Regions from separate parts of the Bacillus sp. mrc49 genome, predicted to be linked through region 1. Evidence: a T-box and tRNA genes for the amino acid it is inferred to sense, from the RefSeq annotation. Region 1 holds a T-box; the other holds one or more tRNA genes.
What was found. A T-box is a leader RNA that pairs with one kind of tRNA and senses whether it is charged. The one in region 1 lies ahead of thrS (threonine--tRNA ligase), so its partner is inferred to be a tRNA-Thr.

Region 1 (11,012 bases):
GAAAGGGTTTTGGCACGCCTGGATTTTCGGCTGGGGTGCCATTTTAGCGGATGCTGTCTATTTGGTCCTTGTCTATTACGGGGTCAGCCGCTTTCTGGAAAACTCCTTCATGCAAACATTTTTATGGCTTTTTGGCTTTTTTGTCCTGACTTATACCGGTATTGAAAGCCTTTTTAGTGCAGGTAAAATAGAAGTGAATGCACGGAATGTGAAAGAATCCCACTTTTCTTCTTTTGCATCAGGATTCATCATGGCCCTCTCGAACCCTTTATCCATTTTGTTCTGGCTCGGTATTTACGGCTCGATCCTGGCAAACACCACGACTAAATACGACTTTCATCACATACTTCTATACAGCTCAGGCATCCTTCTCGGCCTCTTAGCCTGGGATACCACAATGGCCATCATCTCCAGCAGCTTCAGACGTTTTTTATCCAAACCCATCCTTGTTGGCATATCCGTCATCTCCGGGCTATCCCTTATCGGAATCGGCATATACTTTGCCATTCAGGCCGCAAAAGTACTATTTACATAAATGAAACACCTCCCAGGCGATAAAAAAAGCCCCTGGGCAGAGGCTTTTACCATCAACAGGGGGGCGCTTTGACGGAAGTTGGAACTTTTCTCGAAGGTTTGATGCAATTTGGATGCTTTACTCGTACCTAGTTGCTGCGTATTTTTATTTGTTGGAGCAGTTTGTTGATGAATGCATCTATTGAACTTGATTCATAATTTTGCTCGCCGTATTTCCGGACGTTGACTTGATTTTCCTGCTCTTCTTTATCGCCAAGGACAAGCATATATGGAATTTTTCCCATCTGGGCTTCCCTGATTTTATATCCCAGCTTTTCGTTTCGTTCGTCTGTTGTCACCCTTATGCCGAGTCCTTTCAGCTGTTTTTGGAGTTTATGGCAAAAAGGAATATGAACATGCGAGACAGGGATGAGTTGAACCTGTACCGGGGCAAGCCATACCGGGAAAGCCCCGGCAAAATGCTCAATCAGGATACCAAAAAAACGATCAATCGAGCCATAAATCGCACGATGGATGACGACGGGGCGGACTTTTTCATTTTCTTCATCGATGTAAGTCAAATCGAATTTTTCCGGCATTTGAAAATCAAGTTGAATGGTTGCACATTGATGGCTCCGTTTTAATGCATCCTTAATATGAAAATCAATTTTCGGCCCGTAAAATGCTCCGTCGCCTTCATTTAATTGATAAGGTATGCCGATATCTGAGAGCACATTTTTCAATGCTGCTTCAGAGGCATCCCAGAGGGAGTCATCTCCCAATGAATCCTCTGGTCGAGTCGAGAGCTCCACGGAATATTCGAATCCAAATGTACGATACACTTCGTCAATCAGTTGAAACACCTGCTTGATTTCCCCCTCGATTTGATCCTGGCGAACGAATAGGTGGGCATCGTCCTGGCAAAATGTCCGGACCCGAAGCATGCCGTTCAATGATCCACTATACTCATGGCGATGGACTTGACCGAACTCGGCCATCCGGATGGGTAAATCCCTGTAGGAATAACGCTTATTTTTGAATAAAAGCATATGACCCGGGCAATTCATCGGCTTCATCGCGAATTTTGTCTCATCGACCTCAGTAAAGTACATATTTTCATGATAGTGATCCCAGTGGCCCGACCTTTCCCATAACCGCTGATTCATCATGAACGGCGTGCGAACCTCGTCGTAATCAGCAGCGCCCTGGAGCTCACGCGAGAACTTCTCCAACTCATTCCTGATGATTTGTCCTTTCGGTAAATAAAACGGCATTCCAGGGGCTTCCTCGGAAAACATGAATAGTTCGAGCTGCTTCCCTAATTTCCGGTGATCGCGCTTGGCTGCTTCTTCCATAAAATGCAAGTGATCTTGTAAATCTTTTTTCCTTCCGAAGGCGACCCCATATACTCGTTGAAGAACTTCATTTCGTTTGTCTCCCCGCCAATAGGCACCTGAAACACGTGTCAACTTGAATGCTTTTACCAAAGATGTCGAAGGAAGATGCGGTCCGCGGCAAAGGTCAATAAACTCCCCTTGTTGATAAATCGTTAGTTTTTCACCGTTCGGGATGTTCCTCGCAATATCCAGCTTGAATGACTCTCCTTGACTTTCGAATAGCTTCACCGCTTCTTCATAAGATACCTCCCTCCTTTTTATTTCCAGATTTTCGTCTATGATTTTTTCCATCTCTTTTTCAATGGCTTGCAGACTCTCTGCACTCAAAGGATGATCGAGCTTAAAATCATAGTAAAACCCATCCTCGATGACCGGACCCATGCCCAGTTGCGCCGTACCATGAAGTCTCTTCACCGCTTGGGCCAAAATATGCGCCGAAGTGTGCCGCAAAACGTGCAGTCCTTCCTCCGAATCAAGTGTTAAAATCGAAAGTTCAGCGTCTTCATTCAATTGGAAACGTAGATCAACCAATTGCTTATCGAGCTTTCCTGCAACTGCCTTTTTCCTTAAGCTTGAGCTGATGGAGCCTGCCACGCTTCCCACTGTCGTACCCATCGGGTATTCCTTCTGCTTCCCATCCGGGAATCGGATTTTGATCATTTTTTCATCCATTACATGAACACCCCTTTAGAATAATAAAAAAACGCACTCATCCCTAAGCAAGGGACGAGTGCGTTTACTCGTGGTTCCACCCAATTTCCCATAAGCAAGAAAACACTTATGGCTCTGGAGCTTGTAACGCAGCTTAGACGATATCAGCTACTAAAAGTTCACTGATATAGCTCAAAGGCGGTAAATCATTTTCCTAAGCCAGGAAGTTCGCAGCTGCCCTTCCCTCTCTGAAAACCGTAAAAATGATTATTGTCCTTTTCATCGCAATGGTTTTATAAACAAAAAACGCACTCATCCCTAAGCAAGGGACGAGTGCGTTACCCGTGATTCCACCCAATTTCCCATAAGTATTTTCACTTATGGCTCTGGAGCTTGTAACGTAGCTTAGACGATATCGGTTACTCTCGTTCACCAATAAAAGCTCAAAGGCGGTAAATCATTTTCCTAAGCCAGGAAGTTCGCAGCTATCCTTCCCTCTCTTAAGACCGTAAAAATGATTGTTGTCCTCATCATGGCTTATGCTATTGCAAATCGATTTTTATATTGTTATACATATTACAACCAATCCCTGAAAGTTACAACATTTTATTCCAAAAAATATTACTTTTACCAAATGAATAATCCCTATCCTAGCACTCTATCAATTGGTATAATTAGTAAAAAAAGGAGGGTCCCATGAAAAATTTAAGCAGCTGGTCGATCGGATTCGCCGTGATGGGTGCCGCAGCATTTGGCTTTTCGTTTGTCAGCAAAGAAGCCTTCGATTTTTTAATGGTCTTCGGATTCGGGGCATTATTACTCGGCATGCTATTAAGTTTCGCGGCCATGTTCAAAAATGAAAAAGGAAAGACGAAATTTTTGGCTGTCGCCGCGTTCTTTCTTTTAAGCTTCATCCTGGTTTGGAATGACCCCTTTCAAATCATCAGGCTGTTAACATGGATGAGAAATTAACTAACTCTAACGACTGGGAGGCGATCCATAGATGGACATTTGTTTCATTGGCGGCGGCAATCACGCGAATTCCGAATTAGCTGAAGTGTACCTGGAACTTTCAAACATGATGAAGCCCAATGCCAAGATTTTAATAATCCCGTTTGCAACCGATGATTCCAGGTATGAAGGCTGGCTGGCAACCGTCAAGAAAGCCTTTTCCATCATGGAACATGCTAGTGTTGACTTATTGAGAGAAAACCTTTCGGAACAAGAGATGAAACAAGCCATAAAAGGATATGATGCTCTTTATTTTATTGGCGGCAGGCCAGAACGATTGATCACTGTCATGGAAAATAAAGGCCTTACACCGATCTTGAAAAACTTTAATGGCTTATTGATTGGATATAGTGCGGGTTCGTTAGCCATCTGCACGGATTGCATTATGACGAAAGATAAAGACTATCCAGAAACGATAATGATCAAAGGCTTGGCATTAGTTGAGTTTAGCGTTGAAGTCCATTACGAAGATAAGATAGATGGAGAATTGCTTCCCCTTTCAACTGAACGAAAAATATATGCCATTCCAGATGGAAGTGCCCTTTTCACAAAGAACGGCGAACTCTATAAAGTGGTGAATGATATATACTCGTTCCAAGATGGTGCACGCTTTCCCTGAGTGAAGGAGTTGCTTGGAAAAATTCTTGAGAAGTTATTCAGCTTGGATGGTCTTCGGTGTGTCCAACCAATCCCTTTGCATTCTTCACACGGAGCATTAAGGTAAGTCCAGTGGACCACAAGATTAGGGCGCAGCCAAAGCCGAGCAGTGATAATTTGGCAGTAATTTCATGACCTCCAAGCATGAAGGTGCTTGGAGCGGCCAGTAACGTGATAAGTGCCAATGAGCAGAGCAGCATTCCAGTCAAATAGTATAGCTTGATTTGAAAAAGCGATGCCAGGGGTAAGAAATGCAGGCCCACGATAATGGCGATGACGCCAGGTATAAGATCGGTTTGATCGTTCGCGTTACAGATGGCTATGGCAGCCACGATCAGCAAACCTTCGGCGATGAAGACGATATTGAACCAGAATCGGATTCGCTTCAGCTTCCCTGTAATTTGATGCGGCATTTCTTGTGCCGCATGTAACAGTGAAATGCCTCCGATAAGCAGGATGAATCCAACCAGTATGGCGGCGAGTTCCACGTACGGAAATCCCCATTCTTGCAATCCCATTACACCGATACCTGCCCACAGCGTACCGAAGAACGCCATGAAAATGACCCCAATTCCTGTACCGCGATATGCTTCTTTCGTTTGCATCATCCGCTTCCTTTCATCTTCAGTAATATCATACATAATCCATCATACTGTGGAAATTAGCCGATTATTCATGATCCATATACCTAAAAAGCAAGCGAAAGGGAGATATGATCGCGGGTCCGTCGATAGTATTACGGGAGAAGGGATGGCTATCATCCGCTTCTCCCGCGATTTCATTTCCAATTGAATAGTTGCTTGACTGGCGCCACAAGAAGCTGATCATAGGCGAACTCGTCAGGATATTGACTCAGATCATGTATGGCTAAGGCCTCATCCACCTTCTGATTCATATGATCGGACACATATATCCCACATTCCGGGCAGTTTATGGCGGGAACCTGCAGGAGCTTTATCGATCGCTTCCCATCGGGCATGATCCAGAAACAGTCCTTCTTTTCACTTTCTTCTACGTTAGGGGCATTGCACCATAAGCAGTCCATCTTCATCCCTCCTTGCCTTCCGGCTTCACCGGTTCACTTTGGGCCAGGGCATTCTTTTTTTCTTGCGCTTTCCTCAATTTCTCCTTCATTTCATCCCGTTTATCGCGACGGTCCTTCAATGAGGCATGCTCTGCCGCATTTTCATATGCCTTTCTCTTATCAAGACGGCGCAAGCCCTCTGGCACCAAATTGAATTTTTCGTCCGTCATGAGCGCGGATATCCCCACGGCTGCTTTTCGGTCTTCGGTGCCATACACTTCATCAAAATACGCGTCGGCACTGCCGGAAACATAATTCTTAGGCTCCGGATAGCTCGTGATGACACCTTCGAAGTTCCGCAATACGACCTTATCCGGGCTTTGGGATAGAAGGTAATTCGGAGTCAGGGCTATCTTACCTCCGCCGCCAGGCGCATCCACCACAAAGGTCGGCACCGCATATCCCGATGTATGGCCACGGAGCGCTTCAATGATTTCCAATCCTTTTGAAACCGGGGCCCGGAAATGGCCAATCCCTTCGGATAGATCGCATTGATAAATGTAGTAAGGCCTTACCCTTGCCATGACACAGTCATGCATCAGCTTTTTCATGATATGGACACTATCGTTGATGCCAGCGAGGATGACCGCCTGATTACCGAGCGGGACGCCTGCCATGGACAGCATATCGCAAGCCTTTTTCGCTTCATCGGTCAGTTCAAGCGAATGATTGAAATGGGTGTTTAACCAAATCGGATGGTATTTCTTCAGAATATTGCATAAATTTTCCGTAATCCGCTGCGGAAAAACGACCGGGGCCCGTGTACCGATCCGAATGATCTCCACATGCGGGATGGCGCGTAAGTTGCTCAATACGTATTCGAGGATCTTATCATTGATCAGCAAGCCGTCCCCTCCGGAAATCAGCACGTCCCTCACTTCCGGTGTATTTCTTATATATTCGATCGCTCCATCCAATTGCTTCTTAGGAACGCCCATTCCCACCTGGCCTGAAAAACGGCGGCGCGTGCAATATCGGCAGTACATCGAGCACTGGTTCGTAACGAGGAACAGCACCCTGTCCGGATACCGATGCGTCAAGCCTGGAACTGGTGAATCCTCATCCTCATGGAGCGGATCCTCCAAATCATATCTCGTCTTGTTCATTTCTGCCGAGAGCGGTACCGACTGTAAACGAATTGGACAGCGAGGATCATCAGGATTCATCAAAGAAGCATAATAGGGCGTTATATTCAAAGGAATCGTCTGAGTCGAGATCCGGACTCCTTCCTCTTCCTCCGGAGTCAGATTGACGACCTTTTTCAAATCATCCAAGGTTTTGATCGTATTGGTCAATTGCCAGATCCAATCGTTCCACTGCTCTTCCTTGACGTCCTTCCAAAGCTCGATATCATTATAATGCCTGCGCCCGCCAAGGTACTCTTTATGTTTTATTTCCATTCCCATCATGTTCATGTTAAAAATCCCCTCCCCTTATTCTAAGAACTTATCGATATACTCTCGCAAGAATGATGCCAACTCTTTTGAGAAGGAAAACATCAGAATAAGAGGGGAATGCGGGCGTGCGGGCCGCAAAATTCTTTTCTAAACGCCCAATATTTTGCAGCCAAATTCTTTGCATCTCATACAAAATACTTTACCTTCATTTCTATCATCTTGATTCCTTCCATTCCGCCGCATACACCTTTTCAATCTTGTACTTATTTAACTTATATTGTAATCCTTGTCTGGTAATATTGAGGGACTCAGCCGTTTTGCTGATATTCCCGTTGTATTTTCGGAACATATTGATGATCATTTCCTTTTCCAGTTCTTCAAGGACGACAGGTAAATCCATCTTGTCCGTTAATATGGGCGGCAGGCTCGGTGCACTGGGGGGAGTGTATTTGCCTGAAGGAAAAAGATAGGCCGGGAGGTGATGCTCATCAATCATATCCTCTCCAGTATCCATGACGTTAAAGGCCAATTCGATGGCATGGCCCAGTTCACGAATGTTTCCGGGCCATGGATACTGAAGAAGCCGATTCATCGCCTTCTGACTGATCCCGCGCACGTCTGAAAAAAATGATTTGTTGAACTTCTGAATAAAGTGATTGGCGATTTCCGCTATATCTGTTTTACGCTCCTTAAGAGAAGGCATGGCGATCGTCACGACATTCAGGCGAAAAAACAAATCGGAGCGAATGATTCCCCTCTCTAGCGCTTCTTCTGGAGAAATGTTCATCGCCGCAATAATCTTCACATTAATTTTTTGCTCCTGCGCTCCTCCGACGCGGCGCACCTCACCCTCCTGCAGCACCCGCAGCAATTTCGCCTGCAATCCAGGATCGAGGCTATTCAATTCATCAAGAAACAGCGTACCGCCATTGGCCTGTTCAAAAATCCCGAGTCGATCCACTGCTCCCGTGAAAGCCCCTTTCGTCGTGCCAAACAACAGACCTTCCATTAATTCCTTTGGGACGGCCGCACAGTTTTGTGCAATGAATGGCTGATGGCGATGGGCACTTACATTATGGATACTTTGCGCTACCAATTCCTTCCCCGTTCCCGTCGGTCCATAAATCATGACCGGGGAATGGCTGCGGGCCGATTTTTTGGCCAATGATATCGCTTCTTGAAAAACGGGACTGCTCCCGATCAAATCACTGAAATGATAAGTCGCCGTCCCTTCGAAGTACTTATTTTTCTTATAGGTCTCGGCAAGCTGGGAGCGTAAATCGACGATTTGATCATACATGTTCATAACCTTGGTAATGTCTTTGGCGATCTCCACTGCCCCGATGATCTCGCCATCCTCATATAGTGGATATGTACTATTGATCGACGTTATCTTTTTCTCCTTTACATTCACATACGTTTGAATCGACTCATTCGTTTCGATGCCCTTGTCCAACGCCGCCTGCAGCGTACTCGACTCATCGGTCAAGGATGGATAAAGCTGAAAAATATTCTTCCCGAGCACCTGTTCGCGAGCCAGCCCATCGATATGTGCCATCATTTCATTATAAAAAACCGTATCCCCATCTTTGTTCACGATATGGACACCCACATTTATCACATTCAATATCCATTCAAATTGCGTGGAAAACTGATTGACTGAAGATTTCATTTCTTCATCTCCGTTCTCTGTCACTTGATAGAATTACCTGTAAATTATATCATTTAATGGTAAATAGAATCATAGAAATGATAAAGCTTCTGAAGAGAAGAAAGGAGTTTCCCTTTCTACAGGGAAACTTATAAATAAAAGGGGTGAATGGTATTTTAAAAAGGAATGAAACCAAATTAGAAATTAAACCTTGGGAAGAGAAGGATCTTGATTTACTTTTTCAACTCAATGAACCGAAAATGATGGAGCATCTTGGTGGTCCAGAGAGTGCAGAACAAATCCAAAAACGCCACAAACGATACCTTGAAATCGGAAACAGGGGATGCATGTTCAGCATCATCCTGCCAAAGGACGAAGCTGTTGGTTCCGTAGGCTACTGGCAAACCGTCTGGAACGATGAAAATGTGTATGAAATCGGCTGGAGTGTCCTCCACTCTTTCCAGGGGAAAGGCATTGCATCACAAGCCGTCAGGGCTGTCATCGCCAAACTCAAGGACGAACGCAAATACAGCTCCATTCACGCATTTCCATCCGTCCATAACGCCGCATCCAATGCCCTTTGCCGCAAGCTTGATTTCAATCTCATCTCCGAATGTGAATTCGAATATCCGCCAGGGAGCCTCATGCAATGCCATGATTGGTGCTTGGAGCTTGAATGAAACAATAGCGGCTGTTTTCCAGTGGGAAAAGTCGAATTCTGTTAGGTTTAGGTGAATTTATTTCCCGGGAAAGTCGAATGATTCCCGAATAGGACGAATTATTCTTGGGCTGGGACGAATTAGCCTTCAGGCGGGCAGGATGGGTTTACCATCCTATCCGCCAAGATCATACTCTATCAAGCAAGCAATTTATTCCATGTTTCTTTGTTGGCTTGGTTATCCCCAGAAATGCTGCTTGCTTTTTGAAATTTGGATAATGCCGCCTCGGTTTTGCTGCCGAATCGTGCGTCAAGTGGCCCGGGATCGAATCCTTTCATATAGAGTGCTGCTTGCAGTATCCATGTGATAGGGCCCGTAGCTCCTATACTCAATGTGACCATCGCAGACTTGGTTTTTGGCCCCCATTTTCCATCGACCGCAAGTCTATGATTATATTGCTTATTAAGCTCCGTTTGTACTCCTTTTAAAAGAGCTGATCGAGTTTTGGAGCCGAAAAAACCATCGACCGCCAGATTCGTTTTATAGCGGCTATTTACTGTTTCCTGAATGGAAATGATTTGGCTATCTCCTTTACTGCCCTTTGTTGTTTTGAATCGGTTGGTAAGATGCGGTTTCTTCCCTGCTTGTAATTGTGTGTAGGTTAAGCCCCCCGTCATTTGCAAGTGGGGATAATCCTTGAATGTACGCCAATCTCCGCCCCATTCGAATCCTAACTTTTTACCTATCGCAGCCACACGCTGCCACCTTGAATCCACCGTCCAGATCGCTTTCCTGCCATCATCACTCACAAGGAAGAAATCGATGGCCAGTCCAAAATTATGATAAGATTGGCCTGGCTTAGCGTTCGTCACAACAGGCTTAGCCGGATCACTATAATTTTTTCCATTGTAACTGTAGATTCGTCCTTGACCATAAAGCGCGGCTTGCTCTTCCAAAGAGCGGTAACCTGCGCTTATTTGTACAGCGATCCCTTCTGTATAAGCACGTTCGATCATCTCCAATGCTGATGCCTTCACTACTGCATCCATCCCTATACCCATCTTCTTCACTGATCGATCCAATAATGTTCGTAATTCCACGTTCAATGCCATCCCTCCTTTTTACGTTTCCATCACCCTTTATATAAGCCTTTTTAACGGAAAAGTAGCATGAGGAGTCATGAAACAAAAGAGGTGCAACAAAAAATAGACCACTTCCATTCGCCTGGTTGCGAATGGAAATAGTCTAATAGTTCTTATTAATCTTATGCCCTGATTTCAATAGAGGGACTTATGGTGAAGTCAGCCTCTGTTTTGCTTTTCACTTCATCAAGTGTTACGCCATTTTGCAATTCAATCAATTCCATTCCCGCTTCGGAAAAATGGAAAACAGCCAATTCGGTAATCAGGCAGTGGACGACCTTTTCTCCTGTCAATGGCAATGTACAGCTCTTTTTCACTTTGGATTCACCATGCTTATTCACATGGTCCATGATGACAACGATGCGTTTCGCGCCTTGGACGAGGTCCATCGCGCCTCCCATTCCTTTGACCATCTTGCCAGGAATCATCCAGTTCGCCAAATCCCCAGTTTCGGAAACCTCCATGCCGCCTAATATCGCTAGGTCGATATGGCCGCCGCGGATCATCGCGAACGATTCAGCGCTATCAAAAAAGGATGCCCCCGCTTTGGCGGTTACCGTTTCTTTCCCTGCATTGATCAAATCCGGATCGACTTCATCCTTTTGTGGGTAGGGTCCGATTCCGAGTAAGCCATTTTCCGATTGAAGCATGACATTGAAGTCATTTGGGATCATATTGGCAATCAAGGTCGGCATCCCGATCCCTAAATTCACACACATACCATCTTGGATTTCCTTAACGGCCCGTTCTAAAATCAGTTGTCTTGTCATTTGAATACTCCTCCTTTTTATGCGTTAGCAGTTGTAAGTTTTTCAATACGTTTTACATAGTCATTTCCTACAAGCACTTT
Region 2 (11,012 bases), on a different contig from region 1:
TGCTGAAAGCATCTAAGCATGAAGCCCCCCTCAAGATGAGATTTCCCATGGCGCAAGCTAGTAAGATCCCTGAAAGATGATCAGGTTGATAGGTCAGAGGTGGAAGCGTGGCGACATGTGGAGCTGACTGATACTAATAGATCGAGGACTTAACCAACGCTTCTGAAAAAAATGAAATACCTTCTTATTATCTAGTTTTGAAGGAATGAAAATTTCTTCTTGCATTTTCTCGAAAAGACGTTATAATAATATATGTCTTGAAAAAACGCAAACAATGTTTGGTGACGATAGCGAAGAGGTCACACCCGTTCCCATTCCGAACACGGCAGTTAAGCTCTTCAGCGCCGATGGTAGTTGGGGGTCTCCCCCTGTGAGAGTAGGACGTCGCCAAGCTTATATTGTTCCGCAGTAGCTCAGTGGTAGAGCATTCGGCTGTTAACCGAACGGTCGTAGGTTCGAGTCCTACCTGCGGAGCCATAAATGGAGAGCTGTCCGAGTGGCCGAAGGAGCACGATTGGAAATCGTGTAGACGGGTAACCCTGTCTCAAGGGTTCAAATCCCTTGCTCTCCGCCATTTATACCTGGCCCGTTGGTCAAGCGGTTAAGACACCGCCCTTTCACGGCGGTAACACGGGTTCGAATCCCGTACGGGTCACCATTTCGGCAACATATTGGAGGATTAGCTCAGCTGGGAGAGCATCTGCCTTACAAGCAGAGGGTCGGCGGTTCGATCCCGTCATCCTCCACCATTTTTACATAAGGTCAGGTTGTTTCAGGTAGTGGTTGGTCATCATTCCACAGAAACAATTCACACGAAAACTTGATTCTTGAATAGAAACATTATTACCGTCGCGGGGTGGAGCAGTCCGGTAGCTCGTCGGGCTCATAACCCGAAGGTCGCAGGTTCAAATCCTGTCCCCGCAATCTATGGTCCCGTGGTGTAGCGGTTAACATGCCTGCCTGTCACGCAGGAGATCGCGGGTTCGATTCCCGTCGGGACCGCCATTTTTAAAGTTTGGCTCAGTAGCTCAGTCGGTAGAGCAAAGGACTGAAAATCCTTGTGTCGGCGGTTCGATTCCGTCCTGAGCCACCATAGTAGTGCCGGTGTAGCTCAACTGGTAGAGCAACTGACTTGTAATCAGTAGGTTGGGGGTTCAAGTCCTCTTGCCGGCACCATGTTTCATCCATATGCGGAGGGGTAGCGAAGTGGCTAAACGCGGCGGACTGTAAATCCGCTCCTTAGGGTTCGGCAGTTCGAATCTGCCCCCCTCCACCATCTCTTTAGGGGTATAGTTTAAAGGTAGAACAGAGGTCTCCAAAACCTCCAGTGTGGGTTCGAGTCCTACTACCCCTGCCAATTTCAATCTTATCATGGCGGTTGTGGCGAAGTGGTTAACGCACCTGATTGTGGTTCAGGCATTCGTGGGTTCGATTCCCATCAGTCGCCCCATTTTTCTTTAAAATGTGCTATAATGAAAACAACGTTAATGGGCTATAGCCAAGCGGTAAGGCAACGGATTTTGATTCCGTCATGCGAAGGTTCGATCCCTTCTAGCCCAGCCATATGCGAAAGTAGTTCAGTGGTAGAATACAACCTTGCCAAGGTTGGGGTCGCGGGTTCGAATCCCGTCTTTCGCTCCAAAACGTTGGCGGCATAGCCAAGCGGTAAGGCAGAGGTCTGCAAAACCTTTACCACCGGTTCGATTCCGGTTGCCGCCTCCAACAATCATGCCGGTGTGGCGGAATTGGCAGACGCGCACGACTCAAAATCGTGTTCCTCTGGAGTGCCGGTTCGACCCCGGCCACCGGTATCATCTAAAGGGTTAAACCCTTATAAGTCAATGCTGAGATTGTCTCTAAGCATTGACTTTTTTGTGTTTAACCGACTAAAGCAGAATGCTAATCGTGTAAACAAGCTACTGCTCGTTATAATAAGCGTAGAGGAGTCGGTAAAACATCCATACATGCTTTTAGAGATACACTTGCAAAGTATTATGTAACAAGCGGTGGTATACCAAATTAGTGAGACTAAAGGTTTGGCATATACGTTGATTAAGTGCCTGAACAAACTGATTTATTTAAAGTAGAGATACGGCCAAGAATTGATGGGAGAAACGCAGAACCTAGAATGTTTTTCCGTAATGAAAAAATCGCTATCACTTCAACAAATGATGATGTGGTAACCTCAGGCGATATTTTAGCTGTTAAAGATGTAGAGGTTTATATTATTGGTATTGATGACCGTTCGTAGATTACTTATGCATATAAGGTAAACGTGGGCGATAGATTTTTTGAGGAAGAAGGTCATTTAACTAGCTTAAGGCTGGAACTATAATAAAATTAAGTGGCGAAAATAATAATAATAATCCAATATAGCAATCGTGGTAGGACCTATTCAGGAGTGTCTTTTTTTAAAAGAGTTAATTTATTAATTGACAAATATATAATAGTATATTATTTTAATTAAAGGGTATTTATTAATCGTATGGACAATTACATAATTAGCATTGACTAAAACTATTGTAAACTCCAACAATCATGCCGGTGTGGCGGAATTGGCAGACGCGCACGACTCAAAATCGTGTTCCTCTGGAGTGCCGGTTCGACCCCGGCCACCGGTATCATGAAACAGCCAGGAGTGCTGTTGGAAGAAGGCCTTACACTTAATTGTGTAGGGCCTTTTTTGTTACTCTACAAATACTAAGAGAACGTTCCTTCTATGTTGTGATAATTAAAAAACGAATGGAAGGTGACAGTCCTGCCATACGTTTCCGAGGCGGGAGGAATGGCCAATTTTGATATTCGTTATTGCAATCAAAGGTGAATTGGAGATGAATGTCAAAAATAAGATCAGTTGAAATGACTTAAGGACATCAACTATATAAAAGCCGATTTTTAAATTAAGTTGCTCTCCAGAGGGAGCACTATTAGCTACTATGCATGATCAGGTTCTTGCAGCTGTCATTCATTTGTCTGAGTCTTTCCTTTGAAGAGGCTGTTGTATCGATCGGATAAGTTCACTATTTTTCAGGCGGTTAGGATTATATATGTCTTGTAAGCTTTTTGTTCCTGCTGGTATCCTAGTTTTACCGTTTTACCCCTAACAGACTGTATTTTTATTATATCTATTGCTATAAAAGAAAGGAGCACAATCTAAAATAGTTCAATCCTTAAGGAATGGCCTATAAGTTTGGATATTTTGAGTTAACTTTTGTCTTATAAGAGCAGCACGCAGGTAAACGTTCTTTTGTGGCAGTCTTCGTCACAAGATGTCTTCGCACTAAAAAGTCAGCTCGACTGGAGGCAATCGGCAGAGCTGATTTAGTGTTGAAATATACATATTCATTATGATACCGATGCTTAGAAGAAGAGAACTTCAATCAAATTTCCCCTGTGTACTAACATCTGTATTTGAATTTAGGTTCTGTCTGATTATAATATCCGTTCCTTACCTCTGCACACCAATTGGCAAAGGCTTCTCTCCATTGAACACTACTAAAGAATTCCTCAACAGATTCATTTTCAGAATCCCAAACGATGAATGTGTTGAGTGGAGTGATTCCCCCTGCCCAAATTCCGATATTTTGGTCAGTATTATCTTCCCTTACTAATAATATGGGCAGTCCAAATTGAAAAGCCATCGAGGGTTCAATTTGTAAAAAAGTTGAGCCTTCCCAGAACGGAGGGGATGATGAAGGCTGCCCTACATTAGTATCGGTAACCTCAACGAGAAATCGACGAAAGTTGATTGCCAACATTCCATAGCTTGATGAAACCAACCGGCGGATACTTGTTAAAATGTTTTCTGGATATTGTTCACTTATAGGCAAAGTACGTGGAAAAAGCAGAGCGTTCTCAATCTCGAAAATAAGGCGGTCTTGAAACTGCTGTTGTATTGGATTTAATGTATTTGTTGTGCTTAAGAAAATAGGAATTCGAAAGGCACGATCAACGCATTCCTCGTATCTAAATGATGGAGCTACTTCTTCCTTTAAAGGATCATCATTAGAATTTCTTGAGGAATTTGTACTTTTGTCTTTATATTTATTTTTATTTTTCAGTTTTACTTTAATTTTATTTTTATCTTTATCACTACTCACATTTCTCATCTCCTTTTTTTTATTTAATATATGGGAAAGGATTAAGTGTGATTGGACATAAGACCTGACTACTTGGTTAAGGATTAATGCTAACTTTGTACGAACAAAAGAGACCACAATATGTGGTCTTACTTACTAATTCCAATGGAAATAGTTCATCCGTTACTTTGAGTCATGGGCAACACCACAGGAGCAACGATTTAACGCATATAACAGGTGATAAGATGCGGGGAGTACATGATTGATTCGTTGGACTTCATTAGCAAAACCCTGATCATCCTTCGGCATTGGTGAAAGTGCATCCGCTTTTTCCATTAAGCTCCAGGCGGTACAAACCTATTAGGTGGAATTCGAACGCCAGTAGTTACTACAGAAGAAATTAAGCGTGAACATTCCTCTAGGCAAAGGCTCATCAAGGAAACGGCATGGGTGACCCCTAACTAACAGAAATGGCTATCCTCAGCCTCGCTTAATGGAGATCATTCTCCTGATGGGGAATTTTGCGAGGATGGAGGAAGATACGAGAAAAAACGCAAAAAAGGAGCCCGCCAAATCAAGCTGCCTATGGCGGACCGGTTCTCTATTTTTTTAGATACGACATCATTGCATTGGGAGTCTATGCATCGATCATAGATTCATTTTGGCCCGATTCCTACCCAAAATAGATCTACTAGAGCTTGCGCCGTTTTTTCTGGTCCGCCCAATTCAATTATTAATTCTTTTTTGTTTCGAATCATGGTAACTGTAGAAAAGGCATGGGCGAGCAATAATGGATTTTTGACTACTATCTCCCCATTTTCCATTGCTTGCTTGAATATGTTCTCCAGTGCTTGATGAACCTCGTTTTCTGCTGTGCGGATCTCTTGGATATGTTCTTCTGTAAGGGAAAGGGAAGCCTCCTGCAGTAATGTTTCAAAATCTATATGTGGCCTAATTAAATGCTCGAACGTTACTTCGTATAATCTGTGCTTCAATCCATTGGAACTGTTCAGCAGTTTATCTGTCTGTATTTTTATGCGGCGGAACATGCTTGATACTGCGATGGTGAATAAAGTTGCCTTATTTTTAAAATAGTAATAGACGCTTGCTTTTGTAACATTGCTGGCATCGGCAACTTGTTCCATTGAAACGCCTTCATATCCATATGTCATGAATAGGAAGGATGCAGTTTGTAGAATTTGATCTCTTGTTATATTCGAGTCATTCGTCATTTTGGGTCGTCCCGGTTTTTTCTTCTGGATATTATGATTATGCATATGAAACCTCCTTCTGGTTGAATTAATTTTCCAAATGAAATTAGTTGATTAATTAACCTTCTGGTATATATAATTAATCGTATGATATATGTATATTCTAATAGAAACAAACCAAATTGGAAACGAGGGAATTCAGATGAAAAAATCTATACTAACAACCTTCAGCTCATATATGACTGGTAGGGTTAGTCGCTGGGTTGTCATTGGCATATGGGTTGTTCTAACGGCAGCTTTAACCATTGCTTGGCCCGCAGTAAATGACTCAGAAGTTAATAATGCCCCAAATCTGAGTGAAGATTCACCTTCTGTGGAAGCAGATAAGTTAGTTAAGAAACAATTTCCAAATTCCTCAGGGATACCTGCATTGCTTACGTGGCACAATGAATCGGGATTAACGGAAGAGGATCTGAAAGCAGTCCAACAAATGGCTGAACATTTAGAGAAAGATCCGTTAGAAGATCAATCGTCAACACCTCCTCTGCATAAAATGCCTGTATCAGCACTGCAACAAATGGTTTCAAAAGATGGAACAACGCTAGTGCAACCTATTTTTTTCAAAGAAAGTGTTGATACCGAAGTCTTAAAGGGAAATTTAGATGACATCAAAGAACAAGTGAAAAAGCAGGTTTCGTATAACCCTTTCAATGTAAGTATAGATGAAAATAATAAACTGAGTACACGTTTCACAGGCCCAGCAGGGATTCAAGTAGATGCAACAAGTCTATTTGAAGGAGCGGATGTTTCGTTACTGATAGCTACGGTTGTGCTTGTCTTAGTACTGCTTCTTATTATTTATCGTTCCCCAATCTTGGCTATTATTCCTTTAATCGGTGTAGGATTTGCTTATATGCTGCTTAGTCCTATTCTAGGTTTTTTAGCGGATAAAGGTTGGATTACCGTTGATGCCCAATCCATATCCATTATGACCGTCTTATTGTTTGGAGCAGGAACAGATTATTGTTTATTTTTAATTTCTCATTATCGTGATGAGCTTCTGAAGGTAAATGATAAACGAAAAGCACTTATACATGCGTTTAAAGATGCCTCGGGTGCCATAGCTATGAGTGGAATTACTGTGGTCATTTCTCTTCTCGTCTTAATTGTAGCAGAATATGGGGCTTACCACCGTTTTGCCATTCCATTTAGCTTGTCCATCTTTATTATGGGCATAGCAAGCTTGACTCTCATTCCAGCACTACTATCCGTTATGGGAAGAGGTTCGTTTTATCCTTTCATTCCACGTACTCCTGAAATGGAAAAAGAGAGGGCTGCAAAGAAAGGAAAACCGGTTCCTGCAAAAAAAGGAAAGAGCCGCTTTGGAACTTGGGTCGGTAATATCGTGACAACCAAACCTTGGACGATCATCATAGCATGTGTGATCTTCTTTGGAGCAATGTCGGTATACTCAAGTCAAATCAAATACACCTATGATGTATTATCTTCTTTTCCAGAAGACATGCCATCAAGGGAAGGGTTCAAGGTCATTTCTGACGCATACTCGCCTGGTGAATTAGCTCCGGCTCAAGTGGTAATCGATACAGACGGAAAATCGGTAGACCTTGAAAAAGAGTTAAAGAAACATGACCTTGTCAGTACAGTGTCTAAACCCCAAAGCGGTGCGGACAATGAAGATCTAAAAGTATATGATGTTAAATTCAATGTTAATCCCTACAGTACAAAAGCGATGGAAGCTATTCCAGAATTGAGGGATGCAGCAGAGAATGCATTGGCGGAAGCTAATGTTCCTTCCGTGAAATCCAAGGTCTGGATTGGTGGGCAAACAGCGACTCAATATGACACCATGATAACTAGTAATAAGGACAACGATCTCATTGTTCCATTGATTATTGTCTTTATCTCCATCCTGTTATTGGCATACTTACGTTCCATTGTAGCTATGCTTTACCTAGTTGGCACGGTTATCTTATCTTACAGTGCAGCATTAGGACTAGGGTGGCTTATCATCCATAATATAATGGGTGCTGATGCTATACAGGGAGCCATTCCTTTATATGCTTTCGTATTCTTGGTTGCTCTTGGAGAGGACTATAACATCTTCATGATCTCGAGCATTTGGAAGAAAAAGAACTATATGCCGTTGAAGCAGGCCATTAAAGAGGGCGTGAGTGAAACGAGCGGGGTCATTACTTCAGCCGGTATTATATTGGCGGCCACCTTTGCCGTGCTAGCGACATTACCGATTCAAGTTCTTGTGCAGTTCGGAATTATCACGGCTTTAGGGATTCTTCTGGATACCTTCATAGTCCGACCATTTCTGGTACCGGCCATCACTACCGTTTGCGGAAGATTTGCTTTTTGGCCAGCTAAAGTCAAAATGGTAAAAGGAAAAGAGAATTAACAGGAGGATATGGATATTCTGTGCTGCAAAAGAGACATTTTGGCACCTTATCAATGACCCCAAAACATCAAATACTGCAAAAAAATGGATTCAATAAAACAGTGTTTGGAGTAATTCGCTCTGAACCATCAAAATGTCGATTAAAAGGTTTCGGAATGCTTTCATTCCGAAACCTTTTTGATTTATCATCGGGATTGAAGCGGTTATAAGGAATGGGTAGAGAGGACGGTCAAGAATGCTCCGGGTGTAACGATCGCCTAAACTCCTAGTTCAAAAACGTGGAAGCAACCAATATTAAAGAAGCATACATATGCGATAAAAAACAGTTCGAAAACAAGATGGGCAAAAAGAATTTGCATCTCCTTTTCACGCAGAGTGGATTTGGCCGGCGATACTCCTGCGGGAAAGGGACCTCTACGGTAGACCCCGCAGGCGCAAGCGCCGGAGGAAATGCATGCAGGGAGGAAACCAGGGATCGGTGCAGGAAAGAGGATTTACCATTAGGTTTACCGTTACAACTGAACATTTGAGGGAAAGGTTTTAGTATGAAAGGAAATCTCCTGGTAAGAATGGAATAGAATATTAATGGAAATTCATCCGATGAAAATTTTAGTGCCCCCGTATCTTTTTCTCTTTCTGAAACGTTTAGAGGATAGAGGGTGTTGAAGGAGTGAGAAAAATGATAAAGAAGTTGAGGGAAGAAAGTCATGAAATAAAGGATAACAACATGGCCTTAGATGAGGTATATCCTGAATTGCTTCGGTTTTGCCGATTCTTGACGCAAAATAGTTGGGATGGTGATGACTTGGCACAGGACACGATCATGAAGGCAATGCGGGTCTATGGGAAGAAGAAGGGGCTAACACCTGCTTTATTGAAGACGATAGCCCGCCATTCCTGGATCGATACGATCCGAAAAAGAAAAAAGGAAGCTTTAGGCGAATTGCAGGATAACGATATGCAAGGGGCAATTGGAGAAAATTCGTTTGAAACGGTGGAGTATATGATAAAATCCCTTACCCCGAAGCAAGCTGTCGTGTTTTTATTAAAGGAAGGATTTCTTTATCGCTCCAAGGAAATCGCGGATTATTTGAACACGACGGAATCGGCGGTAAAGGCAATCTTGAACCGTGTCAAAAAACGTTTGGACAATGATGCGGAGGAGCGTAAGTTGTCCGCCGTGGATGATTGGGAGTATGAGGAGGAGCAAAGGCTGATATCACTGATGACACAGGCATTGCAGCAGCAAAATCCTGATATCCTCATTAGAAGCATCCCATCTTTCAAATCGCTGAACAGTCAATCGATGATTCCTAGATCGATGGATCGATCGCTGCATTTCAAACCATGCTTCACTCCTTCAAACACACTCTCACTGGCTGCATAGCCAATCATTTTGTTAGGAGGAAGAAGAGATATGACTACCATTCCATATGTAATTGAGCAATCCGGCAAGGGTGAACGCTCGTACGATATTTATTCCCGACTGTTAAAAGATCGCATCATCATGATTGGCGAAGAAATCACCGATCATTTAGCCAACAGTGTCGTCGCCCAATTGTTATTCTTGGCGGCTGACGCACCTGATAAAGAAATCACCATTTTCATCAATAGCCCGGGGGGATCGACTAGTGCCGGTTTTGCCATATATGATACGATGCAGTATATAAAGCCTGATATCCGGACTGTATGTACGGGAATGGCTGCCTCATTCGGCGCCATGCTTTTGCTGGCAGGTACGAAGGGAAAGCGGTGTGCATTGCCGAATAGCGAAATCATGCTTCATCAGCCGCTTGGAGGGGCAAGGGGGCAAGCCACGGAAATTGAAATTTCGGCCCGGAGAATCTTGAAGCTAAAGGACCATATCAATCAAATCATTTCGGAAAGGACGGGTCAGCCTATCGCTAAGGTGGCGAAGGATACTGATCGTGATTACTTCTTAAGCGCTGATGAGGCGAGGGATTACGGAATAATCGATGAAATAATCGTTCAGGATCGTTAATTTGGGAAAAAGGGTTTCGGGGCGCTCATGCCGAAACCCTTTTTCCATAGGTTGATTTCGCATATTTTGTTGCTAATCACCAAGTAAGGAGGTGTGGTCGATTTCCCCTCCGATGCTCAGCTTTTCAGAGGGTGTGTGAGCCTCTTCGGGGTTATCCCCTGTGAGGTCTTTACCTGTGGCTCGCACCTTCGCGCCAATCAACAGTAAAACCAACAATCTTAAAGAGCCTTTCTTTCAGAACGATTTTTTCACCCGGACAATTCTGGATAAGGGAGTGCCAGCGGTGAACAATATCTTGAAAGCAGGAAAAAGCACGTTATGCTTTCTCTAGTAAGTAAGGTACTCAGAAGTTAGGGGCGTTATTTCTTATTAAGCAGTCTGCTGGATTCGTTCTCCTTATTTACCGGGATTTCTTTTCCTACTGTCACACGGCGGACGACACGGTGCTGGTCTTCATAATCGGCGATGGCATAATGCTGTGTGGCTAGGTTGTCCCATATGGCCACGTCACCTTCACTCCATTGCCAGCGCACGGTATTTTCCAGACGGGTTACGTATGAATCAAAGATACTTAGTAATCGTTCAGACTCACTTGTTGTATAACCTTCCACTCTTCCGGCAAAGCCACCTAGCAATAAATGTCTTTTCCCAGTTTCGGCGTGCACGTGGACGACTGGATGCCGCGTTTTATAAATGGTCGATTCGAATATTTCCCGGTATTTCTTTTTGACCTCGTCCGTTGTATTTTCGACTTGCTTGAATTGGGCATAATCATATTCATTTGTATGGATGGCCCATAGTTCGTCCGCTAAATGTCTCAATCCATCCGGCAGGTCTTCGTACGCCTTATTAGTATTGGCCCAGACTGTATCTCCGCCAACTTTCGGGATGGTTACACCTCTTAAAATCGAATATTTGGGAACCTCTGGGACGAAAGTGACATCGGTATGCCACTGGTTCGCTTTGGCACCCTGTGCGGAATCAAGTTCGAATATATAGTTCGTATCGTTTTTGACCGGTACCGTAGGATGGGCATAGGGCTCACCGAGGAGCTTGGCAAATGCCTCTTGGGAGGCATCATCCAAATGATTTTGTCCTTTGAAGAAAACGACTTTATGATCGTTCAGCGCTTGCTTGATTTCGCTGAATATATTTAAATCCAAGTCACCACTTAATTGCACTCCATGAATTTCCGCACCGATCCGACCTGCTACAGGCACCACTTTTATTTGTTGTGTTTTAGTTTCCGTCATAATCGATTTCCTCCCGTATTTGTTTTTTATTTGTTAAACGCT

Region 2: it has a tRNA-Thr gene. The T-box ahead of thrS (threonine--tRNA ligase) is inferred to sense a tRNA for this amino acid. The anticodon was not compared.

Annotation. Positions count from the first base shown of each region.
Region 1 is NZ_PHNG01000691.1:452-11,463, forward strand. Features, by position in the region: gene CVN76_RS14250 (LysE family transporter) at 1-535, shown strand, start outside; gene thrS (threonine--tRNA ligase) at 663-2,570, opposite strand; T-box leader at 2,630-2,853, opposite strand; T-box leader at 2,884-3,104, opposite strand; gene CVN76_RS14260 (hypothetical protein) at 3,258-3,533, shown strand; gene CVN76_RS14265 (Type 1 glutamine amidotransferase-like domain-containing protein) at 3,565-4,191, shown strand; gene CVN76_RS14270 (DUF7010 family protein) at 4,229-4,870, opposite strand; gene CVN76_RS14275 (YokU family protein) at 5,008-5,274, opposite strand; gene ablA (lysine 2,3-aminomutase) at 5,277-6,707, opposite strand; gene CVN76_RS14285 (sigma-54 interaction domain-containing protein) at 6,925-8,406, opposite strand; gene CVN76_RS14290 (GNAT family N-acetyltransferase) at 8,526-9,041, shown strand; gene CVN76_RS14295 (peptidoglycan-binding protein) at 9,218-10,120, opposite strand; gene CVN76_RS14300 (3-oxoacid CoA-transferase subunit B) at 10,285-10,932, opposite strand; gene CVN76_RS14305 (CoA transferase subunit A) at 10,950-11,012, opposite strand, start outside.
Region 2 is NZ_PHNG01000754.1:2,490-13,501, reverse strand. Features, by position in the region: partial or broken rRNA gene CVN76_RS22395 (23S ribosomal RNA) at 1-157, shown strand, start outside; rRNA gene rrf (5S ribosomal RNA) at 278-393, shown strand; tRNA gene CVN76_RS22385 (tRNA-Asn) at 403-477, shown strand; tRNA gene CVN76_RS22380 (tRNA-Ser) at 483-574, shown strand; tRNA gene CVN76_RS22375 (tRNA-Glu) at 584-658, shown strand; tRNA gene CVN76_RS22370 (tRNA-Val) at 674-749, shown strand; tRNA gene CVN76_RS22365 (tRNA-Met) at 851-924, shown strand; tRNA gene CVN76_RS22360 (tRNA-Asp) at 930-1,005, shown strand; tRNA gene CVN76_RS22355 (tRNA-Phe) at 1,018-1,093, shown strand; tRNA gene CVN76_RS22350 (tRNA-Thr) at 1,101-1,176, shown strand; tRNA gene CVN76_RS22345 (tRNA-Tyr) at 1,193-1,276, shown strand; tRNA gene CVN76_RS22340 (tRNA-Trp) at 1,284-1,357, shown strand; tRNA gene CVN76_RS22335 (tRNA-His) at 1,375-1,450, shown strand; tRNA gene CVN76_RS22330 (tRNA-Gln) at 1,489-1,563, shown strand; tRNA gene CVN76_RS22325 (tRNA-Gly) at 1,567-1,641, shown strand; tRNA gene CVN76_RS22320 (tRNA-Cys) at 1,649-1,722, shown strand; tRNA gene CVN76_RS22315 (tRNA-Leu) at 1,731-1,811, shown strand; gene CVN76_RS31185 (hypothetical protein) at 2,057-2,251, shown strand; tRNA gene CVN76_RS22310 (tRNA-Leu) at 2,541-2,621, shown strand; gene CVN76_RS22305 (hypothetical protein) at 3,399-4,109, opposite strand; gene CVN76_RS22300 (TetR/AcrR family transcriptional regulator) at 4,736-5,356, opposite strand; gene CVN76_RS22295 (MMPL family transporter) at 5,493-7,715, shown strand; gene CVN76_RS22285 (sigma-70 family RNA polymerase sigma factor) at 8,395-9,102, shown strand; gene clpP (ATP-dependent Clp endopeptidase proteolytic subunit ClpP) at 9,133-9,717, shown strand; gene CVN76_RS22275 (TauD/TfdA dioxygenase family protein) at 10,077-10,970, opposite strand; gene CVN76_RS22270 (ABC transporter substrate-binding protein) at 10,997-11,012, opposite strand, start outside.